2 regions of the Stenotrophomonas acidaminiphila genome follow, and region 1 is predicted to be linked to the other one. Evidence: predicted binding sites of a transcription regulator. Region 1 holds the regulator's gene; the other holds the start of a gene.
The links. Region 1 encodes FliA, which starts transcription of late flagellar genes. Its sites were predicted from a motif close to TAAAGTTTNNCNNNCNNNGGCCGATAA; they were not measured.
Positions count from the first base shown of each region.

Region 1 (15,807 bases):
GTGGCCGCAGGCGCTGCCGGGGCGGGGGTGGCTGGGAGGGGCGGCGGCGGGACGGCATCTGGCGCGACCGGCGCGACCGGCGCCGTCGCAGCCGCGCGGGCGGGCGCTGCCGGCACCTGTATCGGTGCCGGCGCGGGCATCGCGTCGAGCAATAGTTCGCCCAGATAGTCGTCCAGCACGTCGGTGCCGTTCATGCCGCGCGCTCCAGTTGCGCGGCGTCTTCGGCACGCAGCCATTCGAGTGCGCGGCGGTAGGCCGACAGGCCGCGCCCCGGGTAGGCGTCGTCATGCGCCGGGGCGGTGAGGGTGGCCGGCGTGCTGATCCGGGTATCGATCGGAATCGCGTCTTCCCAGACGCGCTCGCCATGCCGGTCCTGCATCTGCCTGAGGGTTTCGTTGCCGGTCCGGGTACGGCGGTCGAACAGGGTCGGCAGGATCGACACCGGCAGCGGCCGGCCGCGCGAGCGCTCGACCATCTGCCCGGTGCGCACCATGCCTTCCAGCCCGTGCAGCGCCAGCGGTTCGGCCTGGGTGGGAATGATCAGGCGGTCGGCGGCGGCCAGCGCGTTGATCATCAGCAGGCCCAGGGTCGGCGCGCAGTCGAGCAGGATGTAGTCGTGGCGCTGCCCGTGCTGGGCCAGCGCGTGCTGCAGGGCCAGGCCCAGGCCCGGCTGGTTGGCGCTGCGCCGTTCCAGGGTGGCCAGCGCGGCCTGCGCGCACAGGTAGTCCAGTCCGGGGATGGCGCTGTCGCGGGCCAGCGCGGCGATCTCGCCGGGCGGGGTGGCGAACAGTTCCAGCACACCCGGCGGCGGCGGATCCAGCGGCACGCCGAAGGCCCGGGTCAGCGAGGCATGCGGGTCGAGGTCGATCAGCAGCACGCGCTGGCCGAGCGCGGCCAGGCCGCGGCCCAGCGCCAGTGTCGTGGTGGTCTTGCCGACGCCGCCCTTCTGGTTGGCAATGGCCCAGATACGCATCAGTGCACTCCTTCTATTGCTGCCGGCAATGCCGGTCCGGACGTGCGCGCGGGCGCCTCGGCGCCGGCGGCATCGCGGGTGGGTTGTGCGGCGCCGACCGTGGTCGCGCCGTCGGCCAGCGCGTCGGCGCTGGCGGCCGAATCGGCCAGGATGATGACCATGACCCGGCGGTTGCGGTTGCGGCCCTCGGCCTGCGCGTTGCTCTCGCGCGGGCGGAACTCGCCGTAGCCCATCATCGCCAGCCGCTGCGGCTGCACGCCGTGGTCGGCGAACAGGTGAACCACGCTGGCCGCACGTGCCGCCGACAGTTCCCAGTTGGACGGGTACTGCGCGGTGGCGATCGGCATGGTGTCGGTATGGCCTTCCACGCGCACGCCGTTGGGCACGTCCTGCAGCACGTCGGCCAGCTTGCCCAGGGTCTGCCGCGCCTGCGCGTCCAGTGCCGCCGAACCGGTGGCGAACAGGATGTCGCTGTTGATCTCGACCTCGATCCACAGTTCGGTGCGGCGCACGGTGATCACGCCCTGGTCGACCAGCGGCGCCAGCGCCCGGGTCAGCTTCTCGGCGATCTGCCCGAGCTGGCGTTCGGCGCGCTGCAGCTGCTCGCGGTCGCGCAGCGATACCGGGCGCGTCATCTGCGACGCCATCGACGGCAGCCGGGTCGGGTCGGAGACCGCGCCGCCGGTCATGCTGGGGGCGCGGATCACCGCCGGCGTGTCGTGGCCGCCGCCCTGCAGCTGCTGGTGGCCGACCTGGACCTGGGTGATGGTGCGCGGCGCGCCGCCGAAGGCGGTGGTCAGGGCATCGGCCATTACCCGGTACTTGCCTTCGTTGAGCGAGGAAATGGCGTACATCACCACGAAGAAAGCCAGCAGCAGCGTCATCAGGTCGGCATAGGGGATGGCCCATGCCTCGTGGTTGGCGTGCTCTTCGTGGGACCTGCGGCGTGCCATGGTTCAGCCCACGAAGCCGGCCAGGCTGGTTTCGATGTTGCGCGGATTCTCGCCATGGGCGATGGCGATCAGTCCTTCGATGATCATCTCGCGCTCGCGGCTGTTGTGCGCGATCACGCTCTTGAGCTTGGCCGCGACCGGCAGGAACAGCAGGTTGGCCGAGGCGATGCCGTAGATGGTGGCGGTGAACGCGGCGGCGATGCCGTGGCCGAGCTTGCTCGGGTCGGCCAGGTTCTTCATCACCGCGATCAGGCCCAGCACCGCGCCGATGATGCCCAGGGTCGGGGCATAGATGCCCATGCCCTCGAACACCTTGGCCGCGGCCAGGTCGCGGTGTTCCTGGCCGCTGAGTTCGATTTCCAGCATGTGCCGGATCGCGTCGGGCTCCACGCCGTCCACCACCAGCTGCAGGCCCTTGCGCAGGAACGGGTCGTCCTGCATTTCCACCTGCGGCTCCAGCCCGAGCAGGCCCTGGCGGCGGGCGATGTTGCTCCACTCCACGATCTGCCGGATCAGTGCCTGGCGGTCGCTGGCCGGCGGCTGCACCACCCAGCGCACGATCCTGAAGGCGTGGCGGAAGATCGCCGGCGAAGTGTGCAGCAGGATCGCCGCCACGGTGCCGACGATGACGATGACGAATGCCGCCGGCGACCACAGCGAGGACAGGCCGGCTCCCTTGAGTATGCTGCCACCCACCAGCGAGGCCAGTGCGAGGAAGAGTCCGATGATGCTGAGTCTGTCCATTTAACGAATATCGGCGCGTGCGCGGGGTACTTGAACGGGTGGGGGGGCGGCCGCGGGCGCGGCGGGCGGGTGTGGCCGCGGGCTGCGGCGGTCATGCGCCGCTACCGGCGCGACCGGCGGGCTTACTCCTGGCTGCGCAGCCCGTCCACGTCCAGGATCAGCGCCATGCGGCCGTCGCCGATCAGGGTGGCGCCGGCATAGCCCTTCAGCCCGCGCAGCGCCTTGGGCAGCGGCTTGATCACCACTTCCTCGCGGCCGCGCACCTGGTCCACGACCAGGCCGAAGCGGGCCTCGCCGATCTGCAGCACCACGATGGTGAGCAGGGTCGACTGCGCCGGTTCCACGTCCAGCCACTGGCGCAGGTCCACCAGCGCCAGCGTGTGCGACTTGCGATCAAGCACGGCGCGGCCGTCGAACCAGCCCAGCGAGGTGCGCGGTGCGTGCAGCACTTCCATCACCCGTGCCAGCGGCAGCGCGTAGATGTCCTCGCCGGCCTGCACCAGCAGGGTCGGCAGGATCGCCAGGGTCAGCGGCACGCGGATCAGGAAGCGGCTGCCGCGGCCCAGTTCCGACTGGATCTGGATCTGCCCGCTCAGTTCGCGGATGCGCGACTGCACCACGTCCATGCCGACGCCGCGGCCGGAAATATCGGTGACCTGCTGCTTGGTCGAGAAGCCGGGCAGGAACACCAGGTGCAGGCATTCCTCGCTGCTCAGCCGTGCCGCCGCCTCCGGGTCCAGCAGGCCCTTCTCGCGGGCCTTGGCGCGCAGCCGCTCGGGATCGATGCCGGCGCCGTCGTCCTGCACCTCGATGCTGACGTAGTCGCCTTCCTGCTGCGCCGACAGCCGCACCCGGCCCATGCGCGGCTTGCCCTGCGCTTCGCGCAGGTCGGGCATTTCCACGCCATGGTCGATGGCGTTGCGGACCAGGTGCACCAGCGGATCGGCCAGCGCCTCGACCAGGTTGCGGTCGAGTTCGGTCTCGGCGCCGATCAGTTCCAGGTCCACTTCCTTCTTCAGGCTGCGGGCGACGTCGCGGGCGACCTTGGGAAAGCGCGAGAACACCTTGCCGACCGGCTGCATGCGGGTGCGCATCACCGCCGACTGCAGGCGCGCGGTGGCGATGTCCAGGGTGGACACGGCCCGGTCGAGTTCTTCGTCCTTCAGCCGTGCGCGCAGGGTCTTGAGCCGGTTGCGCGAGAGCACCAGTTCGCCGATCAGGTTGACGATGGCATCCAGGCGCTTGGTGTCCACGCGCACGGTCTGTTCCGGCTCGACCGCAGCCTTGGCCGCGGCCGGTACCGGGGGGGCCGCGCGTGCCGGGGCGGCCGGAGCCGGTGCCGGGGGCACGGCGGCTGCGGCGGCCGGCAGTGTACGGGCGCCGGGAGCGGCGCCGGCATGCAGGGTGTCGAGCAGGGCCTCGAATTCGTCCTCGCTGATCAGGTCGTCGCCGCCCCGGGCCGGTGCGGCCGGGCGGGCGGTGGCCGCGACGGGGCGGGTGCCGGGGGCGGCGCCGCCATGCAGCTGGTCGAGCAGGCTCTCGAACTCGTCCTCGGTGATCAGGTCGCCGCCCGTGCGGCTGGCGGCTGGCGCGGTGCTGGCCGCTGCCGGGCGGGTGCCGGGAGCGGCGCCGCCGTGCAGCTGGTCGAGCAGGTTCTCGAATTCGTCTTCGGTGATCAGGTCGCCGGCCGGCGCCGCGACCGGCGCGGCCGCCGCGACCGGCGCCGCGGGGGCCGGGGTCGCATCGACGTCGAACAGCGCGATCAGCGACGGCGGCGCGTGCTGCGGATCGGTGCCGGCCGACACCGCGTCGAGCATCGCCTGCAGCCAGTCCAGCGACTGCTGCGCGGCGTCGAAGTGGTGCGCCTGCAGTACCGCCTTGCCCGAGCGCGCCATGCCCAGGGTTTCCTCGGCGGCGTGGCACAGCTCGACCATGGCGTTGATGCCGAGGAAGCCGGCGCCGCCCTTGAGCGTGTGGAAGCCGCGGAACACCGCGTTGAGCTGGTCGTTGTCCTGGGGCGACTGCTCCAGGGCGACCAGCTGTTCGCCGAGGCGATCCAGGATTTCCTGGGCCTCGATGATGAAATCGGCGGCGATGTCGTCGGCGAAGGCGCTCATGGCATCACAGCCCCAGGTTGGAGAGCAGGTCGTCGGCGTCGTTCTGGCTGACGGCGTGGCGGTCGATGCCTTCCAGCGCCGGGCCGGCGAGGCCGCGACCGCGCGCCTCGTCTTCCGGTGGCGGCAGGCCGAGCGCGCCGAAACCCTCGTGCACGCGGCGCACGATGCCGACCACGCGGCGGATGATCTGGCCGGTCAGGTCCTGGTAGCTCTGGGTCAGGGCGATCTCGGTGAGGTTGTGGCGGATGCGCTCCAGCGCCTGCTCGTGTTCGATCGCCGGCACGCTGCCCTCGCGCAGCCCGCTGACCAGCTCGCGGCACTGCTCGGCCAGGTCCAGGGTGCGGTGGGTCGCTTTTTCGGTCATCTCCACCACGTGGTCCAGGCGCGCGCAGGCATCGTCCAGCTCGCCGGCCTCGGTGGGGACCGTCGGCAGCTCGCCCAGGGCCTGGCCCAGCTCGCGCGCAAGGCGCCCCAGCCCGGCCATCATCGGCTGCGTGCGCAGCGCGGCCAGCGCGTCGATTTCACGGCGCCAGCCGTTCTCGTCGCCGCCTTCCAGCGCTGCCAGCGCGTCCTGCAGGTGCTGCACCAGGACCGATTTCTCGCTCGGAGTTCCGCTGGACATGGTCATCAGGCGCTCGCTGCCAGCCGCTCGAAGATCTTGCCCAGCTTCTCTTCCAGGGTCTGCGCGGTGAACGGCTTGATGATGTAGCCGTTCACGCCGCACTGCGCGGCCTCGATGATCTGCTCGCGCTTGGCCTCGGCGGTGACCATCAGCACCGGCAGGGTCTTGAGCCTGGCATCGGCGCGGATCGCCTTGAGCAGTTCGATGCCGGTCATCACCGGCATGTTCCAGTCGGTGATCACGAAATCGAACGGCTGGCTGTTCAACAGCGCCAGCGCGGCATGCCCGTCCTCGGCTTCGGCGGTGTTGGTGAAGCCCAGGTCGCCCAGCAGGTTCTTGACGATGCGCCGCATGGTCGAGAAGTCGTCGACGATCAGGATCCGCATGTTCTTGTTCAAAAGGTGTTCCTCTTCATGGTTCGACGAGGCCGGCGTCGGCCGCCTCGAAAATCTTCAGCCGGCCACGCAGCCGCAGCATGGCCTGGCCGTGGATCTGGCACACGCGCGACTCGCTGACCCCGAGCACCGCGCCGATCTCCTTCAGGTTCAGCTCCTGCTCGTAGTACAGCGACAGCACCAGCTGTTCGCGCTCGGGCAGCTGGCCGATGGCCTTGCCCAGTTCCTCGCCGAACTGGCTGCGCTCGAGCACCTGCTGCGGGGTCGGGCCGCCGGTGGCCGGCGTGTCCAGCTCGCCCTGGTCCTCGATCCGCGATTCCAGGCTCAGCACCTGGCCGCGCGCGGCGTCCTCGATCAGCCGCATGTACTCGGGCAGCGGCATGTCCATGGCCTGCGCCACCTCGGTCGCGCTGGCGGCGCGGCCGGTGCTCTGTTCGATGCGGCGGATGGTGGCGGCGGCATCGCGGGCGCGGCGATGCACCGAGCGCGGCACCCAGTCGCCACGGCGGATCTCGTCGATCATCGAGCCGCGGATGCGGATCGAGGCGTAGGTCTCGAACGAGGCGCCCTGTTCGGCGTCGTAGCTGCGCGAGGCTTCGATCAGGCCCATCATGCCGGCCTGGATCAGGTCGTCGATCTCGACGCTGGCCGGCAGGCGCGCCGCCAGGTGGTGGGCGATGCGCCGCACCAGGTCCGAATGGCGGGCGATGCAGTCGTTGGCGCTGGCGCGCTGGACTTCGCGGTAATGGGCGGCCGGGTTCATGTCGCCACCCCGCGCTGGATGATGCGCTCCAGGAAGAACTCGACGCCGCCGCGCGGCTCGGTCGGCGCCTGCCAGCGGGCGGTGCGGCGGGCGATCTCCTGCAGCGCCAGCGCCGCCGGCGCCGACGGGTACAGCTTGACCACCGGCTGCTGGCGCTGCACCGACAGGCGCAGCCAGTCGTCCTGCGGCACGCAGCCCAGGTAGTTGAGCGAGACGTCGGTCAGGAACTTCTCGCACACCCGCACCAGCTTCTCGTACAGCATGCGGCCTTCGTTGGGGTCGCGGGCCATGTTGGCCACGACCTGGATCCGGTCGACCCCGCGCTCGCGCGAGAGCACCTTGATCAGCGCGTAGGCGTCGGTGATCGAGGCCGGCTCGTCGCAGACCACCACCACGGTGTCCTGCGCGGCCTGGCAGAAGGTCAACACGCTGTCGGTGATGCCGGCGGCGGTGTCGATGATCATCACGTCCAGGTCGCGTTCCAGCTCGGAGAACACGTTGACCAGGCCGACGTGCTCGGCCGGCTGCAGTTCGGCCATGTGCCGGCGGCCGGACGCGGCCGGCACCACCAGCAGGCCGTCGGGGCCTTCGATGATGACGTCCTCCAGCGTGCAGCGCCCGGCGACCAGGTCGGCCAGGGTGTGCTTGGGCTGCAGGCCGAGGATGACGTCGATGTTGGCCAGGCCGAGGTCGGCGTCCAGCAGCAGCGTGCGCTTGCCCATGCCGGCCAGCGCCACGGCCAGGTTGGCCGAGACGTTGGTCTTGCCCACGCCGCCCTTGCCGCCGGTCACCGCGATGGTGCGCACGGGGCCCGCGGGCTGGCGGCGGGTGGCCGACAGCGGGAAGGCATTGGTCAGCTTGGCGTACTCACGCGACGGCATGGTTCAACTCCGGGTTGCAGGGCATATCGGCCGCGCGGCGCAAATCTTCAAGGCGAAGCACCAGATTGGCCGCCGAGGCGCGGTGCAGGTCTTCCGGCACGTCCTGTCCGTCGGTCACCCAGGTGATCGGCAGGCGATGGTCCACGGCCACCGAAAGGGCCGAGCCGAAGCGGCCGGTCTCGTCCAGCTTGGTCAGTACCAGGCCCTGCGGGTTGGCCGCGCCGAAGCGGCGCACCACCTCGTCCATGTCCTGGAAGCTGGTGTTGGCCGGCAGCACCAGCAGGGTGCGGATCTGGCCGGCGGCGCGCAGCCACTGCAGCTGCGCGGTCAGGGCGCGGTCGCGCTGGCCCAGTCCGGCGGTGTCGATCAGCACCAGCTTGTAGTCGGCCAGGCGCTCCAGCAGCTGGTTGAGGTTGGTGCCGCTGCTGGCTTCGTGCACGGCGATGCCGAGCTGGCGGCCGAAGCCGTACAGCTGCTCGCGGGCGCCGATGCGCTGGGTGTCGGTGGTGACCAGGGCCACGTCGCGGGCGGCGTGGGCTTCGGCGAAGCGCGAGGCCAGCTTTGCGATGGTGGTGGTCTTGCCGGCGCCGGTCGGGCCGACCAGGGCGATGACCCCGCCGGCCTCGATCGGGTCGACCGGGGCGATCGGCAGTTTCTTGGAGATCAGCCCCAGCATCAGCCCGCGGGCGCGTGCCGGGTCGATATCGGCCGGCATCTGTACCGCCACGTCGCGGGCCAGGCCGGCGTCGAAGCCGTACTCGTCCATCAGGTCCAGGGCGTTGGCGCGCACCGGGCTGCCGCGCAGGCGTTCGTCGGTGAAGCGGTTCATTTCGCGCTCGATCAGCTGGCGCATGCCGGCCACTTCCTGGCGCAGCTCGGCCAGCTGGCGGTCGTCGCGCGGCGCCGCGGCCACCACGCTCAGCACGGGCGCGGCGACGGCGGTGTCCACGGCCGGCGCCGGAACATTGACGGTGGCTGCGGCCGGGGAGGCGACGGGCGCTGCCGGTTCGGCCGGCAGTGCCGGTGCGACGGCATCCGGCATGGCGGGCGGGACGATGGCCGCCTCGATCCGTGTGGCCGCCGCGGCCACCTGCCGGGCCGGTGCCTCCGGTGGCGGATCGATCGCGAAGTGGGCGCGGTTGCCGGCGGCGGGCGCCACTGCCGGTGCGGCGACGGCGAAGCCCTCCGGGCGGAATGCCGGCACTACCGGCGTATCGTCCGGCACCGCCGGGAAGGTCGCGAAGATCTGTTCCGGCAGCGCGGGCTGGCGTGCGACGGCGGGGGCAGGGGCGTGGGCGGGCTGCGGCTTGAGCAGCGAGGAAAAGCGGCTGCCCGGGGCCAGCTCGACGCTGCTGTCGATGGAGCGGCCGGTGGCGCCGACCGCCGAGCGGGCGAGGGCGGCAACGGCCGAGGCGGTGGCCACCACCGGTTCCGGTTCCGGGGTCTTGCGGCGGGTCACCGCGGCGATGATCGCCTCGGCGGCGCTGCGCGGCTTGGGCGCCGGCGGCGGTGCCGGGCGGGCGGCTTCCAGGGCGCGCTGCACGACGCTTTCGTCGTAGTGGGCGGCCGCCACGATCTCGACGCCTTCCTCGATCCGGCGATTGGACAGGATGACGGCGTCGGGGCCATGTTCCTTGCGCACCAGGTTCATGGCGGTGCGCATGTCGGCGGCGACGAAACGTTTGATCTTCATGCTGGAGTACCGGGAATTCGTGTGCGGGTGCGACGCGGGAGCAGTGGCGTTGGCGGTGTCGTGCATGGCGGTGCGTGCTCCTCGTCCTTCGTGTGTGGCGGTGGCCGGCTAGGTGTCCGTTCTTTGACGTCGTCCTGCGCCGCCGCCGGTTTCCAGGCTGTCCTCAGCTGATCGTGCCGACCAGCTTCAGGCGCTTGTCTTCCGGTACCTCGCTGTAGGCCAGCACCGACAGCGAGGGGACGCTGTGGCGGACCATCCGCGCGAGGGCGGCGCGGACCGGGCCCGGTACCAGCACCACGGCCGGCTCGTTCCGCGCCTCCTGCTTGCCGACACATTCGGCAAGACTCTGGTGGAGGCGCTCGGCGAGACCGGGTTCCAGCGCGGCACCGTTGCCCTGCGTGGATTCCTGCAAGACCCGTTCCAGTTGCGGGTTCAGGGTGAACACCGGCAGTTCCGGCGACATGCCGGCGATCTCCTGCACGATGAACCGGCCCAGCGCGTTGCGCACCGCCACGGTCAGCGCGGTCGGGTCCTGGCTGAGCGGGGCGTTCTCGACCAGCGCCTCGGCGATCTTGCGCAGCTGCCGGATCGGAATGCGCTCGATCAGCAGGTTCTGCAGCACCCGCGCCACCACCGAGATCGGCAGCGCCTTGGGGGTCAGGTCCTCGACCAGCTTGGGCGCGCTCTTGGCCAGGGTCGCCAGCAGCTGCTGCACTTCCTCGTGGCCCAGCAGTTCCGGCGCGTGCTCGCGGATCAGGTGCGACAGGTGGGTGGCGACCACCGTGGCCGGGTCGACCACGGTGTAGCCCAGCGACTCGGCATGGGCGCGCTGGTGCGGCTGGATCCAGGTGGCGTCCAGGCCGAAGGCCGGGTCCTTGCCGGGAATGCCGTCCAACTGGCCCATCGCGCTGCCGGGGTCCAGTGCCAGCTCGCGGTCGGGATGGATCTCGGCGCTGGCGACCGGCACGCCGTGGATCAGCACCCGGTAGGTGGTGGGCGCCAGCTCGAGGTTGTCGCGGATGTGCACCGACGGGATCAGGAAGCCCACGTCCTGGGTGAGCTTGCGGCGCACGCCCTTGATGCGTGCCATCAGTTCGCCGCCCTGGGCCTTGTCCACCAGCGGGATCAGCCGGTAACCGACCTCCAGCCCCAGCGGGTCGACCGGGCGCAGTTCGTCCCAGCTCAGTTCGGCGGTCGGCGCCGGCTGCGCGCCGAGCAGGCCGGGGATCTCGCCGGCGGCGGCCGCGCCGGCCTCGGCGCTGGCGGCCGCTGCGGCAGCCGTGTCGCGCTTCCACAGTTTCCAGGCCAGGAAGCCGAGGATCGACGCCAGCACCAGGAACGCCAGGTTGGGCATGCCCGGGACCAGCCCGACCAGGCCGATGATGGCCGCGGCGATGGCCAGCGCCCGGTACTGGCCGAATACCTGGCCCATCATGGCCTGGCTCATGTCCTGGGCGCGCGAGGCGCGCGTCACCAGCATCGCCACCGCGCTGGACACCAGCAGCGCCGGCAGCTGCGCCACCAGGCCGTCGCCGATGGACAGCAGGGTGTAGGTGGAGGCTGCGTCGGCGAACGGCATGCCGTGCTGGAGCACGCCCACCGCCAGGCCGCCGAGCAGGTTGATGAACAGGATCAGGATGCCGGCGATGGCGTCGCCGCGGATGAACTTGCTGGCGCCGTCCATCGCACCGTAGAAGTCGGCTTCCTCGCGCACTTCCTCGCGCCGCGCCTTGGCTTCCTCGCGGGTCAGCAGGCCGGCGTTGAGGTCGGCGTCGATCGCCATCTGCTTGCCGGGCATGGCGTCGAGGATGAAGCGCGCGGTCACTTCCGACACGCGTCCGGCGCCCTTGGTGATGACCACGAAGTTGATGATGGTCAGGATCGCGAACACCACGATGCCGACCGCGTAGTTGCCGCCGATCACGAACTCGCCGAACGAGGCGATGACCTTGCCCGCGGCCTCGTGGCCATTCTGGCCGTTGAGCAGGATGACGCGGGTGGAGGCCACGTTCAGCGCCAGCCGCAGCATGGTGGTGACCAGCAGCACGATCGGGAAGATGGTGAAGTCCAGCGGCCGCTTCACGTACACCACCGCCAGCAGCACCATCAGCGAAATGGCGATGTTGAAGGTGAACAGCGCGTCCAGCACCGGTGCGGCCAGCGGCACCACCACCATCGCCAGCAGCGCCAGCACGATCAGCGGCGCGCCGAACCCCTGGCGGATCGCATCGAGCAGGCGGCGCGCGGTGGCGGGCATGGGCTGGGCGCTCATGGGCGGGCCCCCTTGCCGAACTCGTCGATGTCGATGGCCGGCTGCTGCGGCATCGGCCCGCCGCGCCAGGTGCGCAGCTGGTAGACGTAGGACAGGATCTGGGCGACGGCCGAATACAGTCTCACGGGGATTTCCTTGCCGAGTTGGCTTTCCCTATACAAGGCGCGTGCCAACGGCGGTGCCGAGACGATGGCCACGCGGTTGCCGTCGGCGACCTGGCGGATCCGCAGGGCCAGCTCGTCCACGCCGCGGGCCACCACGGTCGGCGCGTTCATGCGCCCGGCCTCGTACTTGAGCGCCACCGCATAGTGGGTCGGGTTGACCACGACCACGTCGGCACCGGGAACGGCCTCCATCATCCGCCGCTGCGAGAGCTGCATCTGCATCTGGCGGATGCGGCCCTTGACCTCGGGGCTGCCCTCGCTTTCCTTCATCTCGCGGCGGACCTCGTCGCGGGTCATCTTCAGCTTGCGCAGCCAGTTCCAGTGCTGGTACGGCGCATCGATCGCGGCCAGCAGCAGCAGCGCCCCGGCCGTGGCCAGCAGCAGCCGCAGGGTGAAGCCCAGGCCGTCGAGCACCGCCCGTTCCAGCGGCATCTGCGGCAGCGTGCGCAGGGCGTCGAAGCCGTGCCAGATGCACAGCCCGGCGGCGCTGCCGACGAACAGCATGCGCAGCAGCGACTTGGCCAGTTCCGCCAGCGACTGCATGCCATAGATGCGCTTGAGCCCGGACATCGGGTTCATGCGGTTCAGGTCGGGCATGAGCGCCTTGGACGACACCCGCAGCCCGCCCATGATCAGCGGCGAGACGAAACTGGCGAGCAGGCACGCCAGCAGCAGCGGCCAGGTCGCCAGCAGCAGCCGCAGCAACAGCATCCCGGCATGGCCGAACAGCGCGTCGGGGGTCTGCAACAGGCCCGGCTCGGGGGCCAGCGCCGTGCGCATCCAGGCACGCGCATTGCCGCCGATCACCCCGGACAGGGTGGCGACGGCGATCACGCCGGCACCGAACACCGCGGCGGTGGCCAGTTCGCGCGAACGCGGTATGTCGCCCTTCTCGCGGGCATCGCGCAGGCGTTTGCCGGTAGGTTGTTCGGTTTTTTCGGTGCCGTCTTCGTTTTCAGCCATGGCCTGGCGCGGGTACTGGATCCGGCCTGGGGCGTGCAAGAACCGGGCCAGCGCACCGGGGCCGGCGGTGGGCCGGCGGGGGGCGCGTGCCGGGCCCGGTCAGGCGCCGGGGGTCAGAGCCCGCCGCCGGCGTACAGGCACATGAAGCTCTCCGGGCCGACCGGCCGCCCCAACTGGTAGCCCTGCAGGTGGTCGCAGCCCAGGCGTTCGGCATAGGTGCGCTGGCCCGGGGTCTCGATGCCCTTGGCCACCACCTCCATGTTCAGGGCGTGGCCCAGCGCCACGATCGCCGCGACCACCACCACGTCCTCGTCGCTGTCTTCCAGCGCCATCACGAAGGCGCTGTCGATCTTGATCTCGGTGGCGGGCAGCCGGCGCAGCTGCAGCAGGCTGGAGAAGCCGGTGCCGAAGTCGTCTATGGAAATGCCCACGCCCAGGGCGGCGATGGCGCGCAGCACGGCAACCGCGGCGTCGGCGTCGCGGGTCACCGCGTTCTCGCTGACTTCCAGCACCAGCCGCGACGGCTCCAGTTCATGGCGCTGCAGGACCTGGCGCACGTCCTGGACCAGGCGCTGCGAACCGAGCTGCAGCCCCGACAGGTTCACCGACACCTGCCAGCTGGAATGGCCGGCATCGTGCCAGCAGCGCATCTGCCGGCACGCCTCGTCCAGTACCCACTGGCCGATTCCCTCCATCAGCCCGTTCTGTTCGGCCAGGCGGATGATGCGCCCGCTGGGTACCGGCCCGTGCGCGGGATGGCGCCAGCGCAGCAGCGCCTCGGCGCCGGTGACCAGGCCGCTGTCGGCGTGCACCCGCGGCTGGTAATGCAGGCTCAGCTGCGGCGTGCCGACGGCCTGGCGTAGGTCCTGCAGCAGGCGCCGGTCCTGCTCGGCGTCGGCGCTCATCCATTCGGCGAACCGGGCATGGGTGTTGCGGCCGGCCAGCTTGGCGTGGCCGGTGGCGATCTCGGCATGCGCCACCAGCGGCGCGGCCGTGGCGCCATGCGCCGGGTACAGCGCCAGCCCCAGGCTGGCGGTGACGCGCATGTCGCGCCCGCCCACGCGCACCGCGCCGAGCGCGACGAGGATGCGCTCGGCCAGTGGCGCGGCGCCGGCATCGTCGGCCAGCGGCAGCGCGATGACGTACTTGTCGCCGCCCAGGCGGCCGACCAGGCCGCCGTCCGGCAACAGCCGGCGCAGCTGTTCGGCCACGTCGACCATCACCGTGTCGCCGGCCTGCGCGCCGAATGCGCTGTTGATATGGCGGAACTCATCCAGGTCCAGGGCCATCACCGCGCATGCGAGCCGGGCCGCGTGGCAGTGCTGCAGCAGCTGGTCGATGCGCTCGTGCGAGAGCTGGCGGTTGGGCAGGCCGGTCAGCGAGTCGTGGCGGCTGGCATGGAACAGCTCCTTGCGGGCATCGTCCAGCGAGGCCGACAACGTCGAGTTGCGCCGCCGCAGCAGGCGTGCCTGCATGCGCTGCTCGAACAGCGAGATGACCAGCACCACCGCCATCATCGTCACGGTCAGCAGCACCACGCAGGCCGCCAGCCATTCCACGCCGATCCCGCCGCTGCTCGCCGCGGCGCACACCGAGCCAGCCGGGAACCGTGCCGCGGCCATGCCGGTGTAGTGCATGCCGACGATGGCCAGGCCCATCACCACGGCGGCAGCCACGCGCTGCGGCAACGCGCCTTGCCGCGCGCGCATGCGCAAGGCGATGTGCAGCGCCGCCCACGAGGCAAGCACCGCGATCGCGATGGAAAGCGCGACCCGCGATGGCACGTAGTCGATGGCCGGGTGCATGCGCAGCGCGGCCATGCCCACGTAATGCATCCAGGCGATGCCCAGGCCCATGAGCAGCGCGCCCAGCGCCAGCCGCGGGTGCGGCAGGGTGGGGCGGGATACCAGCCACAGCGCGAACAGCGAGGTGGCGATGGCGACCAGCAGCGATTCGATGGTCGGCCAGAGGGCATAGCCGAGCGGAATCGGCAGGCGGAAGGCGAGCATGCCGACGAAGTGCATCGACCAGATGCCGGTGCCCATGGCGACGGCGCCCGCGAGCAGCCAGCCGGTGGCCGCGCCGCGATGACGCGAGGCCGATACCCGCGACGCCATGTCCAGCGCGGTGAACGAAGCGAGCACCGCGACCAGGACCGACAGCACGACCAGCAACGGGTTGTAGCTTCCTGCAAGCATGGCATCCTCCCTCTGCGCCCGATGGCACGCAGGGCGTGCCACGCTTCCGTGGATGCCGGCCGAATCCATGCCGGCACGGGTTCCAGACTATCCCGGGCCGGCGTGCGACAGGCAAGCGGGCGGGTGCTGAATGCGCCCGCCGGCACGCTGCCGGCTCAGCCCGCCACTTGCCGTGCCGCGTCGAACGCGCTGTCGAACAGGCGCTGCACCGGCGTGGCCATTTCCCCGGCCAGCAGCGCCAGCAGGAACAACCCCAGCAGCAGCGATACCGGCAGGCCCAGCTGCATCGGGTGCAGGGCCGGCGCGGCCCGGGCCAGCACGCCGAAGGCCAGGTTCACCGCCAGCATCGCCACTACCAGCGGCAGCGCCAGGGTCAGCGCGCCGCGGAACACCTGCAGGAACAGGGTCGGGGCCAGTGCGGCCATCGCGTGCGGGTCGGGCAGCGCGGTGCCGATCGGCAATGTCCTGTAGCTGTCCACCAGCAGCGAGATCAGCGCCAGGTGGCCGTTGCTGGTGAAGAACAGCAGCCCGAACAGCAGGTAGAACCATTGCCCGACCACGCCGGAACTGCCGCCGCGCAGCGGGTCGCTCATCTGCGCGAACGCCAGGCCGGTGCCCTGTGCGACCAGCTCGCCGGCCATCGCGCCGGCCTCGAAGATCAGCCGCAGCAGGAAGCCGATGCTCACCCCGACCGCCAGCTCGCGGGCGATGCCCAGCACCGTGGCCGCATCGAAGCCGCTCCATGCCGGTACCGCCGGCAGCACCGGTGCCAGCGCCACCGACAACGCCACGGCGAGCAGCGCCCGCACCCGCGCCGGGACCGCGCGCGAGCCCACCATCGGCATGGCCATCAGCATCGCGCCGATGCGCAGCATGACCCACAGCGTGGTGCCGATGATGGCGAAGGCCTGCTGGCCGTCGATCATCATCCGGGTGATCGGATCCATGGCGCCGCCTAGCCGATCAGGTGCGGAATGCGCTGGAACAGCAGGGTGGTGAATTCCACCAGGTGGCCAAGCAGCAGGCTGCCCAGCGCGAACAGCGCCGCGGTCAGCGCCGCGGCCTTGGC
Region 1 covers NZ_CP043567.1:2,674,744-2,690,550, reverse strand. The annotation lists gene F0P95_RS12300 (ParA family protein) at 191-973, opposite strand; gene motD (flagellar motor protein MotD) at 973-1,926, opposite strand; gene F0P95_RS12290 (flagellar motor protein) at 1,930-2,670, opposite strand; gene F0P95_RS12285 (chemotaxis protein CheA) at 2,793-4,787, opposite strand; gene F0P95_RS12280 (protein phosphatase CheZ) at 4,792-5,415, opposite strand; gene cheY (chemotaxis response regulator CheY) at 5,415-5,807, opposite strand; gene F0P95_RS12270 (RNA polymerase sigma factor FliA) at 5,821-6,567, opposite strand; gene F0P95_RS12265 (MinD/ParA family protein) at 6,564-7,448, opposite strand; gene flhF (flagellar biosynthesis GTPase FlhF) at 7,435-9,141, opposite strand; gene flhA (flagellar biosynthesis protein FlhA) at 9,305-11,413, opposite strand; gene flhB (flagellar biosynthesis protein FlhB) at 11,410-12,540, opposite strand; gene F0P95_RS12245 (putative bifunctional diguanylate cyclase/phosphodiesterase) at 12,654-14,738, opposite strand; gene fliR (flagellar biosynthetic protein FliR) at 14,894-15,685, opposite strand; gene F0P95_RS12235 (flagellar biosynthetic protein FliQ) at 15,694-15,807, opposite strand, start outside.

Region 2 (15,807 bases), 600 kb from region 1:
TAGCGGGCGATGCCCTTGCCGCCGACCAGCCCGAACAGCAGCAGGTCGCGTTCGGCGATGCTGTAGGAGCCGCTGAGCTGCAGCCCGCCACCGAAACTGCGGTCGTCGCGCCCGTCGCCGTCGTAGCCCAGGCTGCGCGCCACGGCGCCCAGCTGCAGGTGGCCCCATTCGCGCTCCATGCGCGCGACCAGGCTGATGTCGGGGAAGCGTTCGGTGCTGATGTCGGTGGCGCCGGCTGCGGCCAGCTGTGAATCGGGATCCTCGGCGGCGAGGGTCAGCGTGTTGCCCTTGCCGAGCGCGAAGCTGTGGTGGATGCCGGCCACCAGCAGGTAGCCGGCGGCACCGGGGCCGGCGAAATCCAGCGTGTCCGGCAGCGAATCGGCGTCCATGAACGTGGAGTAGCCGTAACCGGCATAGGTGTTGCCCAGCTGCCCGTAGGCATGGCGCAGGCGGAACCCGTAGCCGTCGCTGCCGCCGAAGAAGTCGTTCTCCAGGTAGAAGCGCAGCGCGCCGTGGGTGGTCGGCCGGCGGGCCTCGAAACTGAAGCGCGTCTGCCTGGCATGCATGCCGAAGTGCGCGACATCGCGGTGCGGCCCGCCGACGGGGATGGACGAGGGGATGAACTGCGCGTTGTCGCCGGCGGCATGGTTGTCGGCGATGGCGTCGAGTTTGGCGTAGCCGCCCAGGCGGATCAGGGTCTGGGTGTCGGGGATGGCGAAGAAGCCCTTGAGTTCCGGGTCGGTGGGCGAGGCCGCGCTGTCCGGGCGCGATGCCGCGGTGGATGGGTCGGCGACCGAATCCCGGGGAGGCAGGATGGGCGCCGCGGCGACCGCGGCCTGTGCGGGGGCGGGCGCCGGCCGGGGCGGCGTCACGGCTGTCGTCGCCGGTGCGCCGGGGGCACTGCTTGCAGGGACGGCGCTGGGCGCGGGGGGCGGTGCGTTGCCCTGCCCGCGTTCCAGCGCGTCCAGGCGCGCGGTCAGGGCCTGCAGGTGCGCCTGGGCCTGGCTGATTTCCTGCCTCAGTGCGCTGACGGAGTCCTGCGCGAGGGCGGCTTCCGGGGCCAGCAACAACGGCAGCATCGCGAGTGCTCGTGGTTTCATCGCCTGTCCCAAGCTCTGCAAACACCACGTCGCGACGGGCGCTCGCCCGTGCGCGGCTTCTGTATGTCATGGGGGTCGACCGGCGGTTCCCGATGTCCGGCGACGTCCCCGCATGGTCAAGCTGGCGTGGGTTTCATGACGGGGGTGTGAAACCTGCCGGGGGGCACGCGGTTCTGGAACGCGAGTCACGCGCAACCCGCGCGTTCAGCGACAACGCACGCGGTACCGCGGCGGGACAAGGCGCGCAAGCGGTGCGAAGCGGCCGGTTGCCGGCTTCCGCAGAGGAGCGATGGCGGCGCCGGCAGGCGCGCGCCGGGTCAGTCGCCGGCGTCGAGGGTCCCTTCGGCCAGTGCGACCCGGGAGCCGTCGAGCAGGCCGCGGCTGAGTTTCCCGTTCTCGATGAACAGCAGTTCGCCGTTCTCGCCCTTCTTGATGCTGCTGTCGATGGCGATGACGCGACCGCCGTGGAATGTGCTCACGTGCGGCATCGAGGTATGGCCGACGACGATGCGCGCCAGGCCCAGCTGGTCGAGCAGGTTGTGCACGCCGGCGGTATCCAGGCGCCCGTCGAAGTAGCCGCGGTACCAGATCGGGCTGGTCTTGCCGTCGTACAGCGGCGCAGTGGCCGGATCGGCCTTGACCTCGGCCTTGGGGCGGCCGAGCGATGCCTGGTAGGCGGCATTGGTGGCGGCCGGGTCCAGCGCCAGCTGCAGCGCCTCGGGCGAGATGCCGCCGTGCAGGAACAGCGTGTCGCCGACGCGCAGCAGCACCGGGCGGGTGCGCAGCCATTGCCCGATCACCGAGTCGGCGCCATACAGCTGCGGATAGCTGCGGCCGAGCAGCTGCGCGCTGCGCAGGTACTTGGGGTTGACGTAGCGCAGGTCGTCGTACAGCACCATGGTCTCGTGGTTGCCGAGCACGAAGTGCACCGCGCCGCCGGCCGCCGCGGCCTGCTGCTGCAGGCCGTACAGCAGCCAGAACACCTCGGTGACCTGCGGGCCGCGGTCGAACACGTCGCCGGCGATCACCAGGGTGTCGCGGCCCAGGGTCCAGCGGTCCTGTTCGTCGATGACGCCGTTGGCGCGCAGCAGTTTCACCAGCAGGCCGTACTGGCCGTGGATATCGGACACCGCGACGATGCGCGCGGCCGGCGGCAGTACCGCCGTGGCCACCGGCAGCGGCGGCGCCACGGCGACCGGGTGCGGATAACCGCAGCGCGCCGCGACCGTCGCCTGCGCGTCGTCCCAGGCCTGCTCCTGGACCGCGTCATCGCAGATCCAGCGGGCGCGCAGGTGGCCGTCCTCCCGGAACACGTAAGGACCGTCGGCATCGACATGCGCGGGTTCGGCGACCGGCGTGGCGGCCAGCACGGAGGTGCTGGCGAACAGCACGAAGCAGGCCAGGAGCATGCGGCGGAACGACGGACGGCAAGTCGGCATCGGGCTTTCCTGTGGCGGTGGCGGTCCGATCATGCCACGTGCCCAGCATGCGATGGCCGGTGCCGGCTCAGCTGCGCTGCAACGCGATCCGTCCCGGCGCCTCGGGCAGCGAGCCATCGGCCAGCACCACGCGGTTGCGGCCACGCTTCTTGGCCTGGTACATCGCCGCGTCGGCGCGGGCCATGACCCGCTCGTAGTCCGGATGGCCGTCATGCACGGCCACGCCGATGCTGGTGGTGATGCCCAGCCCGCCGCCGTTGGCCAGCGCCACCGGCGATTCGGCCACGCGCCGGCACAGGCTGTTGGCGATCACCAGGGCCTGCGGCTCGTCCACCGCCACCAGGACCACCACGAACTCCTCGCCGCCATAGCGGAAGACATAGTCGCTGCCGCGGGTGAACTGGCCGAGGATGGTGGCCACGTGCTGCAGGGCGCGGTCGCCCACTTCGTGGCCGTGTTCGTCGTTGATCGTCTTGAAATGGTCCAGGTCCAGCAGCAGCACCGCGAAGCTGCTTTGCGATTTGGCCGCCAGTTCGATTTCGCGGCGCAGCACGGTCGGCAGGAAACGCCGGTTGAGCAGGTTGGTCAGCGTGTCGCAACCGGCGTCGAGTTCGCCGATGCGTTCGAACAGCATGCCCAGCAGGCTGCGGACCTGGCTGACGCGGCCGCGGATGTCCTGCAGCTGGGTGGCGCGCACGCGCGCATCGTTCTCGCCGCGCAGGGTCTGCTGCAGGGTGCTGTCGATCTCGCCGATGAGTTCGCAGATCTGCCGGGTTTCGGCGCTCTCGCCGAAGCTGGGCACGCCCTTGTGGGTGAACCACAGCCCGAATTCCGAGCCTGCCAGCGACGGGAAGCCGGCGGTGTCGCACTGGCTCGCCAGGGCATAGAGCAGGGTGTTTTCCCAGTCCAGCAGCAACGCGCGCTGGCGCTCGCGCTCGGTGCCCACGTTCTGCACCAGCGAGAACAGGCGATAGGCGGCATCGGTACGCGAAGAGCGTTCGCGCGCGTTGGAATAGGCCAGGGTCATGCCTTCCAGCGCGATGTCGAACGAGGCGGTGAGGCTGGCCACGGCTGCGTGCGCGACCTGGCCGTGGCCCGCCAACGCGGCGATGGACTGGAACAGGCGCTGCTTGAGCACGCGGGTGCCGCGGGTCACCAGGTCCACGGGGATGCCGACGCGGGCGTGGACGTCGCCGATCACGCGCTGCGCGGCGATCAGCCCCTCGACGTCGTCCGGAGTGGCGCGCAGCAGGCCGTTCACCCAGCGTTGCATCGCCGGCTGCAGGCGCGTGCGCACCTGCTCGTGCGACAGCAGGCGCGAGGCGCGCGGGTCGCCCAGCATCACCTGGTAGAAATGCACCGCCATCGCCGCCGCATCCGTTTCCGCCAGCGCCGCCAGCACCTGCGTGGCTTCGGGACCGGCCTCGACCAGGTTCCTGCGCCAGTCGGCGGCAAGGCTGTTGTCGTCGTGGTCGGCGCGGGCAGAGGGGGTGTTGGGCATGGTGATGGTGGGGACGTGGCGGGGCGAAGAGACATTATCGGCCGTAGCCGCTACTGTTTGAGGGCTTATCTGCAACGGTCCATGCCAACGTGTCATCCAGCGTTTTTCCCCCTGTTTTTCCGCCGGCGCGTCTGCCGCGGCGGCACATGATCCGGTCCATCCCCGTTCAGGTTGGCCTGCCGCGTGGCGTTGCGCCATGTCCGTGATCAGCGCCGGGCCGTTTCCGTTGATGGCGGTGCTGGGTCTGGTCGCGGCCCTGATCGCCTGGTTGTTCGCGCGCGGGATGGCCAGTGCCGCCGATGGCGCACGCCGCCGCGCCGGCGCGGTGGTGCTCGACGCGTTCCTGCTCGGCGTCCTGGGTGCGCGCGTGGCGCACGTGCTGTGGCACGCGGCGGACTACCTGCCGCAGCCGCTGTCGATCATCCGCCTGGGCGATGGCGGGTATTCGGTTTGGGCCGGCGTGGCCGTGGCGTCGGCCTACGCGCTGTGGCGGACCCGGCGCCAGGCACCGCGCAGACCGGTATTGCTCGGGTTGGCCGCGGGCGCCGCGTTCTGGCTGGTCGGCAGCCTGGCGCTGTTCGCGGTGCAGCGCTCGACCATCGTCCTGCCCGACATCGTGTTGAGCGACATGCAGGGCAGCGCGGTGCCGCTGTCCGCCCACGCTGGAAAGCCACTGGTGGTGAACCTGTGGGCGAGCTGGTGCGGTCCGTGCCGGCGCGAGATGCCCACCCTGGCGCGCGCGCAGGCGGAGCACCCGCAGGTGGCCTTCGTGTTCGCCAACCAGGGTGAGGACGCCAGCGAGGTTGCCGGCTACCTGCGCGCTGAAATGCTGGCGCCGGGGAACATTCTGCTGGATCCGGAGTCGGAGCTGATGCGCCTGACCGGTGCGCGCGCGCTGCCGACCACGCTGTTCTTCGACGCCGACGGCCGGCTGCGCCGCGCGCACATGGGCGAGCTGTCGCGGGCCACGCTGGAAATGCGCCTGCGCGAGCTGCAATGACTTCCCGATTCCTCCTGCGAGATATGCGATGACCCGTTCCCGTCCCCTCCTGCTGTTGCTTTCGGCCTCAATGCTGGCGCCGGCCGCCTGCGCCCGCGATGGCGGCGCCGCGCCGCCGGCCGCCAGCACCGCCGCCGCCGAGCCGGAGGTGGTCAAGACCCTGCGCGGGCAGGGCGTGGAGTTCATGGGCACGTTCGACACGCCGGTGGGATTGACCGGCTACGCCGGCGTCGCCGGGCAGCGTCCGCTGGCGGTGTACGTGTCCAGCGACGGGCAGCATGCGATCGTCGGCACCCTGGTCAATGCCAAGGGCGAAGACGTCGGTGCGGCCAAGCTCAAGGAGCTGGTGTCCGGGCCGATGGGCGCCAGGCTGTGGCAGCGGGTCGAGGCCAGCCACTGGGTGGCCGATGGCAAGGCCGACGCGCCGCGCATCGTGTATGCCTTCAGCGACCCCAACTGCCCGTACTGCAATCGCTTCTGGGAAGCCGCACGGCCGTGGGTGGAGTCGGGCAAGGTGCAGATCCGGCAGATCCTGGTGGGGGTGATCCGCGAGGACAGCGCCAACAAGGCCGCGGCGATCCTCGGTGCGGCGTCGCCGGAGCAGGCGCTGCAGCAGAACGAGCGCGATTTTTCCCGCGGCGGCATCAAGGGCCTGGCCAAGGTGCCGGCCGAGATCGAGGCCAAGCTGCGCGACAACGAACTGGCGATGCTGGAGCTCGGGTTCCAGGGCACGCCGGGCATCGTGTTCAAGGATGCCGACGGCAGCGTGCAGACACGTTCGGGCCTGCCGCAGGGCGACGACCTGCAGGCGGTGCTGGGGCCGCGTTGATCGCGGCACTCGCGCTCAGAGCGGGGTGGTGGCCGGCGGCGATGTAATAGTCTCCGCCGCACCGGGCTGACTAAGCTGGCGGCGTCCTGCACGGAGCCCGCCATGAGCCACGACCACAACCACGTCCCCAGCGAGATACGCCACGAAAAGCCCCTGTGGTGGGCGCTGGCGCTGACCTCGTCCTACCTGGTGGTGGAGGTGGTCGGCGCGTTCATGACCAACAGCCTGGCGCTGTTGTCCGATGCCGCGCACATGGCCACCGACGCACTGGCGCTGGTGATCGCGCTGACCGCGGTGCGGCTCAGCCGGCGCCCGGCCGATGCGCGCCGCACCTATGGCTATGCGCGGCTGGAAGCGCTGGGCGCGCTGGCCAACGGCGGCCTGCTGTTCGCGGTCGGCCTGTACATCCTGTGGGAGGCCGTGGGCCGCTTCCGCGAGCCACAGGCCGTCGCTTCCACCGGCATGCTGTGGGTGGCCTGCTTCGGCCTGCTGGTGAACCTGATCGCCATGCGCCTGCTCAGTGCCGGCAGCGGCGAGAGCCTGAACGTCAAGGGCGCCTACCTGGAAGTGTGGAGCGACATGCTGGGCTCGGTGGCGGTGATCCTCGCCGCGCTGGTCATCCGCTTCACCGGCTGGACCCTGGTCGATCCGATCCTCGCCGTGCTGATCGGCCTGTGGGTGCTGCCGCGCACCTGGGTGCTGCTGCGCGACGCGCTGAACGTGCTGCTCGAAGGCGTGCCCAAGGGCATCGCGCTGGCCGACGTGGAGCAGGCGCTGCGCGGCCATGCCGGCGTCACCGGCATCCATGACCTGCATGTCTGGGCGCTGGGTTCGAGCACGCCGGCGTTGACCGCGCACGTGGTGACGATGGCCACCGGCCAGGACGCGGACACGCTGCGGCGCGCGCTGGCTGCCATGCTGCACGAGCGCTTCGGCATCGACCACGTGACCCTGCAGGTGGAGGCCGACCATTGCGGCGATGCCTGCACGGTGCACGCGCGGCAGGGCGCGCACGACGATGGCGGGCACGACGGCCACGATCACAGCCATTGAGCGGCATTGCCGGCAGGCCGCGGAGGTGTCGTATCCTGGCGACAGGGCACCGGGCAGCGGCGGCCGTGCATGGGAACCGCGCAGGAAATCGTCGATTCGCGCCTGGTGCTGCGTTCGCTCTGTGCCGCGCTGGCACTGATGGGCGTGGCGGCGATGGCGTATCGGTTGCATCACGTTGCCATCGGCCACATACCATTCGATTACTGGCTGCCGGTGTCCCTGCCCGGCGCACTGTATGCCGCATGCCTGTTCGGCCATGTCGCGCTGAAGGGCCGGCTGCCGTCGTTCATGGCCACGGCCGGCAGTTCGGCGGTGGATTGATCAGCGGGATTGCAGCGGCTGGCAGCCCAGCGCGCTGAGCACGCCATGCAGCGCCGGCACCTGCATCAGCCACGGGGCGGCGATGGTCAGCAGGCCGGCGGCGAGGATGAAGCCGGCCAGCGCCACGCGCAGGCCCGGGCGCTGCAGCCCGCGGCCCATGCGCGCACCGGACCAAGTCAGCGGCACCATCACCGGCAGGGTGGCCAGGCCAAACACGGCCATCACCAGCGCGCCACCGAGTGCGTTGGCCTGCAGCCAGGCCACGCTCAGCAGGCTCAGGCTCAGGCCGCAGGGCATCCAGCCCCACAGCGCGCCCAGCGCCAGGCGGCGCCACGCGCGGTCCGCCGGCAGCAGGTGCCGGTGCAGGGGCCGCAGCCATTGCCACAGCTGCTGGCCGGGGCGGGCCAGCAGGTCCAGGCGGCCGCCGCGCCCGAGCAGGCGCAGTGCCAGCAGGACCAGGGCGAGGCCGGCGGCGACGCGCACGCCCAGCGCCAGGGTGTCGCTGCGCGCCAGCCGCAGGATGCCGCCCCCCAGTCCACCGGCCAGCGCGCCGGCCACGGTGTAGCCGGTGACGCGGCCGAGATTGGCCTGCCAGGCGACGCCCAGGGCGCGGCCCGGGGCCATCGCCGGGAAGCCGGTGGCGATGCCGCCGCACATCACCGCGCAGTGCAGCCCGCCGAGCAGGCCGGCTACGAACGCGGCGGTCAGGACCGGGATGTCCAGTGGCAACACGTTCAGTCGCGACCGCCCGGGTCGGCGGCGCGGGCGTGGGTGTCGCCGGCCGGCGGCGCGGGTCGGTCGTTGTCCTCGAGGATGTCCAGCGCCGGGGTGTCGAGATCATCGAACTGGCCGCGCTTGACCGCCCAGACGAAGGCGGCCACGGCCAGCCCCAGCAGGATCAGGCTGATCGGGATCAGCATCAGCAGGATGGCCATCAGGGTGCCTCCATGGGTGTCTTGAGCCGCGCCAGGCGCAGGGCGTTGAGGGTCACGATCAGCGACGACAGCGCCATGCCCAGCGCTGCCAGCCACGGCGTGACCCAGCCGGCCGCAGCCAAAGGCAGCGCCAGCAGGTTGTAGCCGGTGGCCCAGGCCAGATTCTGGCGGATGATGCGCTGGGTGGCACGTGCCAGCGTGATCGCGGCCGGAATCCGGCGCAGGCCGCCGCCGGTGGTGACCAGGTCGGCGGCGCGGTGCGCCAGCGAGGCGCCTTCGCCCATGGCGATGGAGACGTCGGCGCCCGCCAGCACCGGTGCGTCGTTGAGGCCGTCGCCGACCATCGCCACCACCCGGCCTCCGGCCTGCAGGCGCCGCACCAGCGCCAGCTTGTCTTCCGGAGACTGCCGCGCGTGCGCATCGTCCAGCCCCAGTGTCGCGGCCATGCGCCGCACCGCCGCCTCGCCGTCGCCGCTGGCCAGGTGCACGCGCAGGCCCTGCGCGCGCAGCGCGGCCAGCGCCTGCGCGGCGTCGTCGCGGGCGCGCTCTTCCAGCACGAAGCGGGCGGCGGCGCGCTGGCCGTCGCCCAGCCACAGGGCGCCATCATCCTGGCGCGCGGCGGCGAAGTCGGCCCGGCCCAGGCGCCAGTGGCGGCCATCGACCACCCCCTGCACGCCGCGCCCGGGAACCGCCTCGACCCGTGCCGCGCCGAGGGTGGCAGCGTCACCGCGGGTGAAGGCGGCGGCCAGCGGATGGCCGCTGTCGCGCTCCAGGGCCGCGGCGATATCCAGCGCGCCGGCCGTATCCAGCGCGGGGTCCAGCACCTGGGTGGCGGCCAGCACCGGGCGGCCGTCGCTGAGCGTGCCGGTCTTGTCGAACACGATGTCGGTGGCGCGCGCCAGCGTGTCCATCGCGTCCGCGCGCACCGCCAGCAGGCCGATGCGGGCCAGCGCGCCGTGCGCGGTGGCCAGTGCCGCCGGCACCGACAGCGACAGCGCGCAGGGGCAGCTGATCACCAGCAGGGCGAGGGTGACTTCCAGCGCGCGTTCGGGCTGGTAGTGCCACCAGCCGGCGAACACGACCAGCGCCACCGGCAGCAGCGCCAGCACGAAGCGGCTGCCGATGCGGTCGGCCAGGCGGGCCAGCGCCGGCCGGTGCGCCTGGGCCTGTTCGACCAGCCGCGCCAGCTGCGACAGGCGCGTGGAGGTGCCGGTGAGGGTGACGCGCAGCCGTGCCGGGCGTTCACGGCAGACGGTGCCGGCATAGACCGGCTCGCCGGGCTGCTTGCGTACCGGCGCCGATTCGCCGGTCAGCAGCGCCTCTTCGAACCAGGCCTCGTCGTCGCCGTCGCCGAGCAGCACGCCATCGGCCGGTACCGCTTCGCCGGCCGCCACGCAGGCCACGTCGCCGACGCTCAGCGCCGCCAGCGGCACCGCTTCGCGCTGGCCGTCGGCCCGTTCGCGGGTGGCGAAGGCCGGGCGTGCGCGCGCCAGCGCGTCGACCTGGGCGCTGGCCACCGAGCGCGCGCGCTGTTCGAGCATGCGCGCGGCCAGCAGCAGGAACACGAACATCACCGCCGCGTCGTACCACACATGCGGCCCGCCACGGATGGTCTCCACCAGGCTGGCCAGGTAGGCGAGCAGGGTGGAACTGGCGATCAGCACGTCCATGCCCAGGCGGCGCTCGCGCAGTTCGCGCATCGCCCCGGACAGGAATGGCCAGCCGGAGTAGAACACCACCGGCGTGCACAGCAGGAATGTCAGCCAGCGGAAAAAATCGCGCGTGGGCACCGGCATGGTGCTGTTGAAATCCAGGTACAGGGCTTCGGCCAGCATCATCGCCTGCAGCATGCCCAGGCCGGCGATGCCCAGCCGCAGCAGCCAGCGCCGGCGTTCGCCGGTGCGCTGCCGTTCGGCGGCCTCGCTGCCGGCCAGGTACGGACGGTAGCCGAGCATCGCCAGCCGCTGCAGCGGTGCCGACAGCGCGGTGCGCGCCGGGTCCCAGGCGATGCGGATGCGGCCGGTGACGGCATTGGCGCCGCAGTCGATCACGCCCGGTTCGCGCGCCAGCGCGCGATCGATCAGCCAGGCGCAGGCGGCGCAGCGCATGCCGTCGGTCAGCAGGGTGATCTCGCGGCCGCCATCGATCGCACGGCTGTGCTCGGCCTGCACGTCGGCGCGGTCCCAGACCGCCAGGTCGGGCAGCGCTTCGCCCACGCGCGCGGCATTGGCGCTGCGCAGCCGGTAATACCCGTCCAGGTCGGCGCTGGCGATCCACTCGGCGGCGGCGGCGCAGCCATGGCAGCAGAACGCATGCGTGCTGCCGCCCAGCGCCGCCATGTGGGGCTGGGCCGGCAGTGCTTCGCCGCAGTGGTGGCAGGTGCCGGTGGCCGCCATGACGGCGGGCGACCGCGCCGGATCGGCGATCACGTCCGGGCTCAGTGGTCCCCGCCCAGCGAGGGAGAGAGGCGGGCGGCATGCTGCTGCTTCGGCAGCCGGCCGTGCAGGCGCCAGCGACCGTCAGCGTCGCGCAGCTGCACGACCCAGTCGTGCTCGCCGTCCACCGCCTGCTGGACACGCCAGCCCGGACCCTGCGGCAGCAGTTCCAGGCGCAGGTCGTCGGACTGGCGGGTGGGGTGTTCCAGCACCAGCTGCAGCGCGGTGCCGCCGCTGAACTTGCCGGTGGCCGGCAGGACTTCGACCACGCCGTCCTCAACGCGCAGCACCGCGCTCAGGCCCAGCTTGGCGGCCGCTTCGTCCGGCCCCAGGTCGGTGGTCTGGATCTGCGACACGCGCTGCACCGGGTCGGACACCACGTCGGCGCCGCCGGAGCGCACGGCGACGATCACCAGCCCGACGCCGGCCACGATCGACAGCAGCGGCAGGCCGACAACCAGCCAGAACACGGGGACCCGCCAGGGGGATTTGGAACGTTCGTTCATTGCACCGGCCCAAAGAAACTGCTTTCGACGACGCGCTTTTCACCGCCACCCTCGCGCTCGACCACGAAGCGCAGCGCACGGCGGCCGCTGACCTGGCCATCGGCGACCACGTTCAGGGCCACCGGCAGCACCTGCTCGGGACCGGCCTGGACCTCGGTCTGGCCCTGCAGGCGCAGGCCGGCGTCGGCAGGCTCCAGGGTGATGCGGTAGCGCCGGGTCTCCTGGCTCTTGTTGATCAGCTTGAGCGTGTAGTCGTTGGCGATGCTGCCGTCGGCGGACTGCCGGTACAGCGCGTTGCGGTCGCGCAGCACTTCGGCGATGAGCTCGCTGCGGTGGCCCACGCCCCACACCCAGGCGCCGCACAGCCCCAGCAGGAGCAGGCCGTAGACGAAGATGCGCGGGCGCAGCACGCGGGTCGGCTTGCCGTCGATGGCGTTCTGCGTGGAGTAGCGGATCAGGCCATGCGGGTAGCCCACCTTGTCCATGACTTCATCGCAGGCGTCGATGCAGGCGCCGCAGGCGATGCACTCGTACTGCAGGCCGTTGCGGATGTCGATGCCGGTCGGGCACACCTGCACGCAGATGGTGCAGTCGATGCAGTCGCCCAGTTCCTCTGGGGCGAACTTGGGCAACGGCGCGACCTCGGCCAGGTCGCCGTCCCAGGTGATCGTGCCCTTGGCGTGCGCGGCCTGGGTGGCGGCGGACGGATGGCGCCCGGCGCGGAATACGTAGTCATAGGCGACCGACGGGATCAGCAGGCCGCGCACGCGCTCCAGCACGCTGGTCAGGCCGCGCTTGCGCGGGCCGCGCGGTTCGCCGCGCATCGGGTCGTAGGCGATCAACAGCGTGTTGCGGTCGAACATCGCGCTCTGGAAGCGCGCATACGGGCACATGTACTTGCATACCTGCTCGCGCAGGACGCCGGCGTTGCCCCAGGTGGCCAGCGCGTAGAACAGCACCCAGAAGGTCTCCCAGCCGCCCCACTCGAACGGCAGCAGGCGCGCGCCCAGGTCCTTGATCGGGGTGAAGAAGCCGACGAAGGTGAACCCGGTCCACAGCGCGAACAGCAGCCACAGCAGGTGCTTGCTGCCCTTGCGCAGCACCTTCTCGCGGTTCCACGGGCCGGCATCGAGCTTCATGCGCCGCGGGCGGTCGCCCTCGGTCCAGCGCTCCATCCACAGGAAGGTTTCGGTCCACACCGTCTGCGGGCAGGCATAGCCGCACCACAGGCGCCCGGACAGCGCGGTGGAGAAGAACAGCGTCATTGCCGCGATGATCAGCAGCAGCGCCAGGAACAGGAAGTCCTGGGGCCAGAACACCAGCCCGAAGATGTAGAACTTGCGCGCGGGCAGGTCGAACAGCACGGCCTGGCGGCCGTCCCACGACAGCCACGGGAACAGGTAGTACATGCCCAGCAACCACACCACCGCGGCCACCCGCAGGCGGTTGAAGCGTCCCGAGACGTCGCGCGGATAGACCTTGCGCTCGCTGACATAGAACGAATTGCCCTGTTCGTCCACGACATCCAGCGGAATGCGCTTGCTCATGGCATGCGTCCGGTAGCAGCCGCCGTGGGCGGCGAGGGAGGAAGCGGGAACGGGCGGTTGACGGTCATGGCGTATGCGGGGCGTATTGCTGCGCGGGAGCGATCAGTATCGGTTTGAAACGAAGGCAAGGAAGCGACGGATTGTCGCAGCCGCCGCTCAGCGGTCCGGCGGCAGGGCGCGGTTGAAGCGGCTGGCGGGGCGCAGCAGGATCCAGGTGAACAGGCTGGACGAGGCGGTGGCCAGCCAGAACATGGCGAAGCCCAGCGTATAGCCGAGCTCGCGTGAAATCTGCAGATCGGGGAAGGTCATGTCGCGCAGCGTCAGCGGGTCGACGAAGGCGAAGAACACCATCGTCGCCACGCCCGCGGCGAAAAAGCTGGGCCAGGCGATGGCCCCCACGCGCTGTGCCAGCGGACGTGGGGGGTGGTCGAAGCGTGGCTCGCTGAAGTCGGTCACTTTGCGCTCGTGCTGGCCTTGGTGTCCGCCTGATTATGCGACAACGACCAGACATAGGCAGCGACCAGGCGGACGCGGGTCTCGCCGAGCAGTTCGCGGTGCGCCGGCATGCTGCCGTGGCGGCCTTCGGTGATCGTCTTGTACAGGCTTTCGCGGCTGTTGCCGTAGAGCCAGTAGTTGTCGGTCAGGTCCGGCGCGCCGATGTCCTGGTTGCCCTTGCCGTCGACCCCATGGCAGGCCACGCAGACGCCCTCGTAGAGCTTCTTGCCGCGGGCGGCCATGTAGTTGTTCTGCAGGGTTTCCGGGGCCGACAGGGTACGCACGTAGGCGATGGTGTAGTCGATCGCCTCAGGGCCGCCCATGCCGGTGAGCACGGTGCCCCACTCGGGCATGACGCCTTCGCGGCCGTCCAGCACCGTCTCCAGGATGCGCTCGGGCGAGCCGCCCCAGTGCCAGATGTCGTCGGTCAGGTTGGGGTAGCCGACGGCACCCTGGCCCGAGGAGCCGTGGCAGGTGGCGCAGGTGTTGCCGAAGATCGAGCGGCCCAGCGCCAGCGCCTTGGGATCCTGGGCCAGCTGGTCGATCGGCTTGCCGGCATACGGCTTGAAGGTCTGCTCGAGCTTGGCGTCCTCGACGGCCTTCTCCTTGGCATGCTCGCCCTTGGAGGTCCAGCCGCTGTAGCCGGGGATGTTGCCCAGCCCGCCGTACCAGAACAGGTAGCCGATGCTGAAGAAGATGGTCAGGTAGAACAGGTTGATCCACCAGCGCGGCAACGGCTTGTTGTACTCGGTGATGTCACCGTCCCAGGTGTGCAGCGTGTCGTCGGGCTTCGGGTCGCCCGGCCGGCGGCGTGCGGTCCACCACAGCAGCCACACGCAGCCCAGGATGTTCAGCGCAACCAGGGCGATGACGTACCACGTCCATCCCATGCTCATCATCCGCGCTCTCCCCCGTTGCCGTATTGCACGTTGTCATCTTCCAGCGGCAGGCGTGCCGCATCCTCGAACTCACGCTTGCGCTTCGGGCTCCAGGCCCAGATCCAGCCGCCGATGAACAGCACCAGCAGCAGCGCGGTCACGATGCCGGAGATCATTGCTGGCCTCCCCGCGGCGCATGCCGGCCCAGTCCCTGCAGGTAGGCGACGACCGCGTCCAGCTCGGTCTTGCCCTTGACGTCCTCTGCGGCGCTGGCGATCTGCTCGTCGCTGTAGGGGTCGCCCAGGGCCTTGAGCGCGCTCATGTGCCGGGTCACGGTGGCGCCGTCGACCTGGTTCTTCTCCAGCCATGGGAAGCTGGGCATGTTCGACTCGGGCACCACGTCGCGCGGATTGATCAGGTGCACGCGGTGCCAGGCATCGGAATAACGACCGCCGACACGCGCCAGGTCCGGGCCGGTGCGCTTGCTGCCCCACTGGAAGGGACGGTCGTAGACCGATTCGCCCGCCAGCGAGTAGTGGCCGTAGCGCTCGGTCTCGAAGCGCAGGGTGCGCACCATCTGCGAATGGCAGTTGTAGCAGCCTTCGCGGACGTAGACGTCACGGCCGGCCAGTTCCAGCGCCGGGTAGGGCTCGACGCCCTCCAGTGGCTTGATCGCCTCGGCCTGGAACATCAGCGGCACGATCTCGGCCAGGCCGCCGAACGACACGGCGACCGCGATCAGCACCGCCATCAGGCCGACGTTCTTCTCGACTTTCTCGTGGGGATTCTTGTTCTCGCTCATGGGGTTCCTTCCTCCTCAGGCACGCACTTCGGAGGCGTCGACGGGCAGCAGCGGCTGCGGTTCGATCGCGGGGGCGGTACGCCAGGTACGCCAGACGTTCCAGGCCATCAGGCACATGCCGCTCAGCACGACCAGGCCGCCGCCGAGGCGGATCAGGTAGTACGGATAGGTGAACTTCAGCGATTCGACGAAGGTGTAGGTCAGGGTGCCGTCGTCGTTGGTCGCGCGCCACATCAGGCCCTGCATCACGCCGGCGATCCACATCGAGGCGATGTAGAGCACCACGCCGATGGTGTGCAGCCAGAAGTGCGTGTCGATGGCCTTGACCGAATACATCTGCTCGCGGCCCAGCAGTTTGGGCATCAGCGCGTAGATCGAGCCGATCGAGATCATCGCCACCCAGCCCAGCGCGCCGGCGTGGACGTGGCCCACGGTCCAGTCGGTGTAGTGGGAGAGCGAATTGACCGTCTTGATCGACATCATCGGGCCTTCGAAGGTCGCGATCATGTAGAACGACACCGCCACGATCAGGAACTTCAGGATCGGGTCGGTGCGCAGCTTGTGCCACACGCCGGACAGGGTCAGCACGCCGTTGATCGCGCCACCCCACGACGGGGCCAGCAGGATCAGCGAGAACACCATGCCCAGGGACTGCGCCCAGTCGGGCAGGGCGGTGTACTGCAGGTGGTGCGGGCCGGCCCACATGTAGACCGCGATCAGCGCCCAGAAGTGCACGATCGACAGCCGGTAGGAGTACACCGGGCGGCCGGCCTGCTTGGGCACGAAGTAGTACATCATTCCCAGGAAGCCGGCGGTCAGGAAGAAGCCCACCGCGTTATGGCCGTACCACCACTGCACCATCGCATCCACCGCGCCGCTGTAGACCGAGTAGGACTTGGTCGGACCGGCCGGGATGGAGATGTTGTTGACGATGTGCAGCAGCGCGATGGCGATGATGAAGCTGGC
Region 2 covers NZ_CP043567.1:2,070,820-2,086,626, forward strand. The annotation lists gene F0P95_RS09350 (DcaP family trimeric outer membrane transporter) at 1-1,079, opposite strand, end outside; gene F0P95_RS09355 (metallophosphoesterase) at 1,418-2,539, opposite strand; gene F0P95_RS09360 (GGDEF domain-containing protein) at 2,607-4,040, opposite strand; gene F0P95_RS09365 (TlpA disulfide reductase family protein) at 4,237-5,040, shown strand; gene dsbG (thiol:disulfide interchange protein DsbG) at 5,069-5,869, shown strand; gene F0P95_RS09375 (cation diffusion facilitator family transporter) at 5,972-6,922, shown strand; gene F0P95_RS09380 (hypothetical protein) at 6,992-7,243, shown strand; gene F0P95_RS09385 (sulfite exporter TauE/SafE family protein) at 7,244-7,975, opposite strand; gene ccoS (cbb3-type cytochrome oxidase assembly protein CcoS) at 7,978-8,178, opposite strand; gene F0P95_RS09395 (heavy metal translocating P-type ATPase) at 8,178-10,607, opposite strand; gene F0P95_RS09400 (FixH family protein) at 10,616-11,119, opposite strand; gene F0P95_RS09405 (4Fe-4S dicluster domain-containing protein) at 11,116-12,666, opposite strand; gene F0P95_RS09410 (hypothetical protein) at 12,823-13,122, opposite strand; gene ccoP (cytochrome-c oxidase, cbb3-type subunit III) at 13,119-14,051, opposite strand; gene F0P95_RS09420 (cbb3-type cytochrome oxidase subunit 3) at 14,057-14,215, opposite strand; gene ccoO (cytochrome-c oxidase, cbb3-type subunit II) at 14,212-14,841, opposite strand; gene ccoN (cytochrome-c oxidase, cbb3-type subunit I) at 14,857-15,807, opposite strand, start outside.
Region 2: a site for FliA is predicted at 4,075-4,101, ahead of F0P95_RS09360 (GGDEF domain-containing protein). Genes of this name have one in related genera too.